3 regions of the Labilibaculum euxinicum genome follow, and region 3 is predicted to be linked to each of the others. Evidence: riboswitches for the same ligand, from Rfam matches in the RefSeq annotation. Region 3 holds a riboswitch; each other region holds the start of a gene.

Region 1 (3,191 bases), 670 kb from region 3:
GCATTCACATCAAGTAAAAAATTCCCTTCAACTTTTTGCTCTTCCCAGTTTTGTGAATGTGATCTAAACGTTGCTATTATTCCAGCATCCCATTTTTCATGAATAAGATCACTCAGAATTTTAGTTATATGATGAGGACGATAAGCCATTGTTTGCTTATAATCATCACTGAATTTATCGTTGTTGTAAGCATCATTGTAAGCATATTTTAATGATGTATGAATTCTATCGCTCCCAACGTTTAAGATATGATTCAATTCCAATTCAACTCCTCTACTTATCATCTGTCCAGTATTTTGAGGACTCCAGAATGATCCAGTAGGTCGCCACGATATAGCATTCTTATTTTTAGAGTGATACAAACTTAAATCTGCATTAAATTCTCCATAATTAGTAGAGTAAGATAAAAAGGCCAGACCTAAGTCTGCGCTCCAGCCTTCTTCCGATTTTATATTTTCATTACCTCCAGGTTGCCAGTACCTTTCATTAAAGGTAGGTCGTCGATAATGGGTACCTGCTTTAACACGCAAATCAATAACATTGGATATTATATGTAATAATGAACTAAAGGAGTACATTTCAGGGGGATTAACTTCGGAACTCCATTCTCTACCAAACGTAAATATAAAAGTACCGAAATTGGGAGAATACTTTCCTGCAACAGTCAACCTTGATTCATTTTCTTCTTTCTCGTAATTATTGGTTTCCCCTTTCAACCAAGAATATTTGCCATTTACATCCAAACTAAATTTACTATTCAAATAATAACGCAAATTTGCGTCATTTAATACTCTTTCCGATGATATTTCGGAAGTATAACCGTCTGTGTATTTTAAATAATCATACAGGTAAGCTGTTTTGGCTTCAACTCTAAATTTCCCAACTAAAGTCTTCCAGCCTAAATACACTTTTAATGAAGAATCTCTTTGTTGTTGATGACTGAAGGGTTTTCCAATTCCCATTAAGCCAGCTATATTTTTCTTTTTTGCTTGATACCAAGCTCCTAAATCAATAAAATGATTATTTAGTTTTAAATGTAAATCGTGAATTGTACCATAAGCTCTATTTTCATTATTGGTAAGTTTCTCAGTCGGAGAGTCAAAATCATATTTGTCAGTATAAGTAAAATCATTCTTCCCATACTGAAAAAATGCCTGAGCTGTATATGAAATCCAACTATTAGAATACTTACTGTGTAGTTTTGTTTTATAATTTGAGAAGCTGCCTATTTCAGAACTCAATCCTATTTCCGACTTTTTCTTCCAATCGGGTTTATTTGACAATTCAATAGCACCACCCAATGTTCCAGAACCATATAAAGATCCTACGGCGCCGTATATCACCTGAACTTGATCAAAAGAACCTGCATTTATTAAAGATAAATCTGCCGAACCTGTTGTTAATGAATTAACAGGAATCCCATTCCAATTCACAGATGTATGTGTTCCTGATGCACCCCGCATCCCAGCCGTAGCAAGAGCCCCAAACGCACCATTTGAAGAAATATTTACCAAAGATGTTTTCTGAAGTAAGCTCGACAAATCCTTTCCATCGTACCTCTGGATAAGAATAGAATCAATTTGCACAGTTTTTTCGGTGGAAGAAAAATGTTGAAGTCTTGGCGCCACAATATCAATGGATTCAATCTGGATGGTATCCACACCTAAGGTTTGCGACCAAACACCGAAACTCAAAAAGCTTACAATTACTGTAAATAAAAATTTCAACTTCATCTTATAATTTGATAAAGAAGAAAACACAAGGACAGAACAAAAGAAATAGATGATTCAATCGTCTTCCAAACATCTTCTCCGAATGTTTTGAAAATTAAGTTTGCATTGGCAGGTCTTCTGACTTACTCAACTTTTTCGGCCTTCCCATCCCGAGGTATCGGAACAGTGGCATTGTGGTGAAAAAGCATTTTTCTGAGCTTACAGCTACGGGAACAGTTCCGGACTTTAACCGGATTCCCTTTTCATCTCTATCTGATTAATTCAGATATATGAGAACCAATTGCATTGCAAATGTATAAAAAAACAATAGATTAATAGATTGTATAATAATTTATATTGGGATGCAAAAAGCGAGATGACAATAATAAATTGCCTCTCGCTTTACAATCTCTATTTATGTTTTATCTATTTATTTCTATATAAATCTTTATAGCTAAAAATAAAGTCTAATACCGACTCTCCAATATTTTCAACTTCTTTACCCTTTTCTCCTTTCGAATCAAATACAATTAATTTACTTTTATCCATATTCATAAAATCGGCAGCTCCAGCAATATAAACATCTCCCGTTACTGGATGTTCTTTAACAGCTGTCGTAAAGAATATACCATGCATCATTGGAGCCACAAAAACTTCTTGTTCCTTTGATTCACTGTTAAAACGATGAATATTGCCAGTTGAAGTCTCTTGCCAGTAAAAATACTTCGTTTTAGCAGAAGCCAACACACCATTTCTATATAGTTTAACACTCTCGTCCAGGCTCACAGTTTCAACAACCTCTAAATTTTCATTTAGCATCCTGAATTTTGCCGGCTCATTTCTACCTTCAGTACCTACCCATATATTACCGTTATTATCTACTACAATACCTGATATTTTTTCATTGTAACTGGCGATTGTTTTAACCTCATCATTGTCAAAATTTACTGTTTTCAAGTCACTTCCCGAAGCAACAAGTAGTTTTTCCTTTAAAGCTAAAATTGATGATTTAACTCCCGGAATATCCGAAATACCTTCAATAGCATTACCAATAGATCCCTTATTTAATGGATGTAAAGTTCTTGCATCATTAGCAGTATTCACAACATATCCATTATTGCCTGCAACATCAATATAACCTGGAGAAGAAGCTTCAGAAGTAAGTATCTCATCGTTTATTTTCATTGTTTGAGCATTAACAACAGAAACATATGGAGCTACTTGTGAAACCAAATAAATTTGACCATCGCAGAATCTCCCACTTAACAGATTATTACCTAAAACTTTACCCGGATTAATTCCCTGAAAAACATTAGACTGAAAGCCTTCTTCATTTAAAAATCCAAGCGTACCATTATTTGATTCTGATGACATTCCAATAATAAAAACCCCTTCTGAATACTCCCCAAAAACCTGCATTATATACGTTAGAGACTCTTTTCCAGCTCCATTTTCCACAACTAATTTTAAGGTATCAAC
Region 2 (3,191 bases), 130 kb from region 3:
GGCCAACTGAATTTTCACCTTATATTTTTCCTGAAAGCTTTTTAGAGCGTAAGGAATATCTCTTTCCATATGTACTCCGGTAAAAAGAAATACTGGAACAGCAATAATCTCTGTCACACCTTTTTCAACCAATCGTTTTACTCCTGTTTCAAAATCCGGCTCCGAAAGCTCCAAAAATCCAAATTCAACCTCATAATGCGTAGTTTGAGATGCAAATCGCTCCGCAAACTCTTGAAATGCTTTCGCTCCCCTTTCTTTGCGGGTTCCATGCCCACATAATAAAATTCCTTTTCTGTTCATAGCTATCAAATTTCTGTTTTGGCCATTTGATTAATCAATGGTGATAATTGTTCTGAATAAGCAACTACCTCCCCAACAATAAAAATTGCCGGTGGCTTAAAGTCGTGCTGTTCCATCTTTGCCACAATATTTTCTAAAGTTCCTTTCATTACTTCCTGTTCCGGCAAAGTTCCCCAACGAATCATTGCAACCGGTGTTTCCGGTTTCCTGCCATTTGCCATCAGATTACGAACAATTCGTGGAGCCTGAGTCACCCCCATATAGAAAACCAGAGTATCAATTCCCGCCGCAATCTTATCCCACTGAATTTCTGTTTTGTGATTTTCGCACTGATGTCCTGTGAAAAAAGCTACTGAAGAAGCCACATTTCTTAATGTGACAGGAATACCTGCTGCTCCGGGAACCGCAACCCCAGCTGTAATTCCCGGAATCACCTCAAATTCAATGTCATGCTCCTGCAAACCAAGTATTTCTTCAGCTCCCCGTCCGAAAACGAATGGGTCACCACCTTTTAAACGAGCAATTTTTTTTCCCGATAAGCCAAACTCAATCAGCATTTTATTAATTTCCTCCTGAGGATAGGTGTGTTGTTTGTTCTTTTTACCAACGTAAACAATCTGACAATCAGGTTTGCAATATCCTAGCAATTCCTTGTTTACCAAATAATCGTATAAAACAACTTCTGCATTTTCAATGGCTCTGATTGCCTTCAGTGTAATTAATTCCGGATCACCTGGCCCAGCTCCAACAATGCTTACTTTACCTCTTTCGCGTATCATATTATATTGATTTTAAAGGATTCAAACCTATGTTTGCCTTTAATTATGAGCACATCAATTCTAACCTGTTGTGAAAAACAAGTTGAATTATCAAATTGTATTAATTGGGAATAGAAATTGACTCCAAAAATTAAAATTTTGCAAATGACGTTTTTCAGTCTTTACTTCTTTAATTAATATGATCATCAACCTGTTTGCTTTAGCAACAAACGAGATGAACAGAGAGTCATCTGTAACTGATCTGAATTTGAAAATTTGGTTCCGAAATAATGAACCAAGCATAATATGCCCCGCAGGCATAGATTTAGTAATTTTCTTCATAATCTTACTTTTAGTCCCGAAAGTGTCGATTAAACAAAATTGCTTTTTGGCAGGTTTTCTGACTTTCTCCCTCTTGTTGCGCCTTCCCATATCTTCCATAAGATACAGTGACATCATGCAACAGAGTTTGGGATAGAGATTACAGCTGCGGGTACAGTTCCGGACTCAAACCGGATTCCCTCTTTAATATCAGATCAAGGGATATGATATTGCCAAATCGCGAAACAAATGTATCAATATTAATTCAAGATACTAACAATCTATTTTATGAATGTAAAAACCAAAGCAAACCACCCACTACTAAACGCTGATTATCATGCAAATAACAAACACAGTAAGATCTTATTTCTGTCTAAAAACATAAAGAACAAGAAATTTTCAGATATAAAAAAACACCCCAAATGTTAGGTATAACATTTGGGGTGAAGTTTAGTCTTTTTTGTTTCTAATGGTATAGAAACCGCTTTATTTTATGCGTTGCCGTTTTTTGAAATGGATCAATTTGGGCGATCACTAACTGAACCTGCGAAAATTTATTTACACGTGAATTCACATAAACCTGTAATTCCTGCATTAACTCATCAACAGTGTCATCGACATAATTTCCCACCTCTTTTTTAAGATGTTGATATTGTTGTTCCAATTCCTCATAATTAAAATGAACCATTGCAACCAATTTTCCTTTCTGTTCAATAACTACAGACTCTATTACATGTTTAAAGTTATTGATTACCGATTCTATTTCTTCCGGATAAATGTTTTCTCCACTTGATCCAACAATCATATTTTTCAATCGACCTTCGATATATAAATAATTGTCTTTATCCATTTTTGCTAAGTCGCCGGTTTTAAACCAACCATCTTCGGTTAAAACCTCCTTGGTTTTTTCGGGCTCTTTATAGTAACCCATCATCACATTATCACCCTTTGCCCATACTTCTCCAATTTGAGTAACAGGGTCTGGATTATTGATTTTCAGCTCAACTCCGACTAAAGCAGGCCCTGTAGATTGAAATTTAGTAATTGCCGGACCACATCCTGCAATTAATGGTGCTGTTTCTGTTAATCCATAACCAATTGCATAGGGAAATTTTGCTTCACGCAAAAATAGTTCAACCTTAGAATTCAATTTAGCTCCGCCAATACCAAAAAAGGTTAATTTACCACCAAAGGTTTCCATTAATTTTTTTCCGGCAATTGCATTCAGCTTCTTGCGGAAAAACGGAATTTTATATAAATATTTGGTAACGGCTTTCCCATTAATCGACGGTAAAATTTTACTCCTGTAAATCTTCTCGATAATCAGTGGAACCGAAAACATGATGGTTGGCCGTACTTCTTTAAATGCTGACAATAATAATGAAGGCACGGGAGCTTTTCCTAAATAATAGATACAGGAACCGGCAATCATCGGAATCACATATCCCAAAGTATTTTCATAGGTGTGCGACAAAGGTAAAATTGAAAGAAAACGGTCCGTTTCATCTATAGGATGGATTGTTTTTGACAGAATAGCATTGGAGCAGATATTTTTATGAGACAACATAACACCCTTAGAGTTGCCTGTTGTTCCAGACGTATAAATAATTGCCGCCATATCATCCTCACAAACCTGATAATCCTGCTTTGGTTTTTCAGAAAGATCAAATTTCGGTGAAGATTCATTTGTATGAATTAAATTGAAATCTTCAATTGCAATAATCGATTGTAAGGTTTCAATTTTAAGGTTTTTAATTTTAGAACGCAAACCTGTCGAAACAAAAACAGCTTTTGCTTCAGAATGGCTTAAAA
Region 3 (3,191 bases):
GGAAGCAAAATGTTCTTTAGTTACGACTTGGCAGGTCTCCTGACTTATCTCAGCTTTTACAGCCTTCCCCCCATTTCTGAGAGTGGCTTGCGGTGTAAAAACCATATTTTGCACATGACAAAATGAGATTTACAGTAGCGGGTACTGTTCCGGATTCTCACCGGATTCCCTTTTCATTCCCTCAGACGATAGCCTGAGCAGAACACCAAAATCGATGCAAATGTATCATATATATTTTAAGATATCGTATTCACATCAAACAAACCAAAAGTGTTTTATAGCATAAATATTCTGGTTTCCGAAAATCAGCACATAATTTATAATTCTCATTACAAGCAAATTAAGATTCTGTTATTTTAATCAACATCCCAGAAAATCAAATTAGCTTCAGCAATAGATTACTTGTAAAATCCATACCTCTGTAAACGATCAGTTTCTTTACTTCTCCTTTTTTAATTGCCATGAAATCAAATTGATTCAACTTAAAGGAAATTTAAATTTGTTTTTTAGATACTTTTTTTGATAACTTTGCTTCCGAAAATAATTAAGATACCCCGTAAAAAGGGTTTAATAGGGAATCACGTTAAAATCGTGAGCTGACGCGCAACTGTAATTCCAAAACAGTTTGCAACATCAAGCCACTGTTCCAACATATGGAATGGGAAGGCGTTGTAAATGGAAAAGCCAGGAGACCTGTCTTATTTAATTAGATTGATGCTTTCGCGACATAAAGCTAAAAATCAGGACTCGCTAGTGAATTAAAAGTTCCTTTTTAATTCTATTATTCCTGTTTTTTTATTGATTAACGCAAAGCATACAGTTTTACCATTTAAAATGTATTGTTATGCAAAAAGTAAGCAGCACTCCTCGCGAAATGGAGAAAACAGTTAAGACTAAATACGACATGTATTTTGGCTTTAAAACTAATCATTCCGAAAAAAATATTTTATTCCCCTTTCAACAAGTTTATAACATTCCTTATTGATTCCTGACCAGCCTCTGGATCAATTAAGTTGAGCCGGCACTTTCATTTGCCAATTCATAATATCCTGACTTCGTATCAAGGTAGATGGGAGTTCCGGCTCTTTTCATATCCCTTTATTTCTCACTAAAAAATGATCTTCTTTTGAGATCATATCGTTTAAAACACCAATAATTCAACATGAACATTATAGAACTATTAACTACACCAGGAACAGCATCTACAATTGTCATCATTTGTCTGGCCGCTGTTTTAGGTATTCTATTTGGAAAACTAAGGTTTTTCAAAATTAAATTGGGCATTGCAGGCATACTGTTTTCCGGTCTGTTAATTGGTCATTTGGGAGCTGCTACCGATGCACACGTATTGCACTTTATTAAAGAATTTGGCTTGATATTATTTGTTTATTCCATTGGTTTAGAGGTGGGGCCACGCTTTATCACTTCACTTAAAAATAATGGATTAAAGATTAACCTGCTCGCTTCAGGAATTGTTATTTCAGGTTTCTTTATTGCAGTTGCCATAAAATTTATTTTCGATGTTCCCACTTCCGTGATCACCGGAATTATGTGCGGAGCTGTTACCAATACTCCTAGTTTAGGTGCTGCTCAGCAAACCATTGGCGATGTTATGGGCGCAAGCGAAAATATCGAAATTGCGGGCATGGGCTATGCTGTTGCTTATCCGTTCGGAATTTTTGGAATCATTATCAGCATGATATTACTGCGTGTAATTTTCAAAATCAATGTAAAACAGGAAGAAGAACGATACAATAAAGAAATTACCGGCCTCGATGGAAAACCAATTGCCATAAATGTTGAGGTTACCAACCAAAACCTTTTTGGCAAAAGCATACTTTTTCTGAAAGATACCTGCAGTAGTAATTTTGTTCTCTCAAGAATTAAACGAAACGATGATTTTATGGCTGCCGATTCCGAAACAGTTCTTGAAAAAGGAGATGTTCTTTATGGAGTATCGGTAGAAGCAAATTTTAAATTCATTCAACTTAATTTGGGCAAAATAAATACAACCAAAGATGTTGAGGTGTCTGGTAAACTTGGAATGAAACAAGTGATGATCACCAATAAAAAGCTGGCGGGAAAAAGTATAAAGCAAATTGGAATCTCACGCCAATTCCCTGTAAACATTACCAGAATCTACAGAAATGGTATTGAGTTAATGCCGAAGGAAGAAGATAGTATTGAATTTGGTGACACCGTACGTATTGTAGGAGAAAAAAAAGCTCTGATTAAAGTTGCCTCTCTGCTTGGCAACTCTGTAAAAGAACTATCACACCCTAATATCCTCCCCATTTTTCTGGGAATATTACTAGGTGTTATTATTGGCTTGCTTCCGATAAATATTCACGGCCTTCCTGCACCTGCCAAGCTTGGTTTGGCAGGCGGACCACTATTAATTGCTCTAATACTTGGGCACAAAGGCAGAATTGGTAAACTTGATTTTTACATGACTCCAAGTGCCAATCTGTTTATCAGGGAACTGGGCATTGTTCTCTTTCTGGCATGTGTAGGAATTTCGTCGGGGAAATATTTTGTACAAACGCTTCTAAACGAAGGTTACATCTGGATGCTTTATGGCTTTGCCATCACCTTTATTCCTCTCCTTATCGTTGCCGTTATTGCTCATACCCTAAAAATCAATTACCTCACTATTTGTGGTTTACTGGCCGGATCCATGACCGATCCTCCAGCTTTAGAATTTGCCAATTCAATCGCTCCGATTCAGGCACAATCGACTGCTTACGCCACTGTATACCCTTTGGTCATGTTCTTACGGGTTTTACTCGCACAAGTACTGGTATTACTTTTTACCTAAATTCTATTTAATTGGAAAATATGCTCACAATGAATTCATTTAAATTTTACAACTAAAAATAATGAAAGACAACAGAATACCATTTCAAAAATATACAAGCCGACAAGAACAGTTAGCAGCACAATACAATTGGGAATATTTCTCGAAACAACACAAAAAGGGAAAACTAACTGCCAAAGAAAGAATTGAATTGCTGTTCGACGAAAACAGTTTTGAGGAAATAGACGCATTTGTTAAACCTTCAGGCAACATAGAAACGAACATATATGGAGACGGTGTAATTTGCGGACATGGCAAAATAAACGGTCGCAAAGTATTTGCCTTCGCTCAGGATTTTACATTTATGGGAGGTTCACTGGGATCTGTTCATGCC

The links. A riboswitch is a leader RNA that binds a small molecule or an ion and turns the genes downstream of it on or off. The one in region 3 is predicted to bind cobalamin.
Region 1: another riboswitch for cobalamin. It lies ahead of ACY0M5_RS10545 (TonB-dependent receptor plug domain-containing protein); the one in region 3 lies ahead of ACY0M5_RS13085 (putative transporter).
Region 2: another riboswitch for cobalamin. It lies ahead of ACY0M5_RS13665 (hypothetical protein); the one in region 3 lies ahead of ACY0M5_RS13085 (putative transporter).

The regions. Positions count from the first base shown of each region.
Region 1 is NZ_OY782756.1:2,621,456-2,624,646, reverse strand. Features, by position in the region: gene ACY0M5_RS10545 (TonB-dependent receptor plug domain-containing protein) at 1-1,733, opposite strand, end outside; cobalamin riboswitch at 1,824-2,029, opposite strand; gene ACY0M5_RS10540 (DUF5074 domain-containing protein) at 2,139-3,191, opposite strand, start outside.
Region 2 is NZ_OY782756.1:3,423,642-3,426,832, forward strand. Features, by position in the region: gene ACY0M5_RS13655 (sirohydrochlorin chelatase) at 1-300, opposite strand, end outside; gene cobA (uroporphyrinogen-III C-methyltransferase) at 306-1,079, opposite strand; gene ACY0M5_RS13665 (hypothetical protein) at 1,170-1,400, opposite strand; cobalamin riboswitch at 1,432-1,632, opposite strand; gene ACY0M5_RS13670 (AMP-binding protein) at 1,846-3,191, opposite strand, start outside.
Region 3 is NZ_OY782756.1:3,293,379-3,296,569, forward strand. Features, by position in the region: cobalamin riboswitch at 13-225, opposite strand; cobalamin riboswitch at 531-715, shown strand; gene ACY0M5_RS13085 (putative transporter) at 1,163-2,818, shown strand; gene ACY0M5_RS13090 (acyl-CoA carboxylase subunit beta) at 2,880-3,191, shown strand, end outside.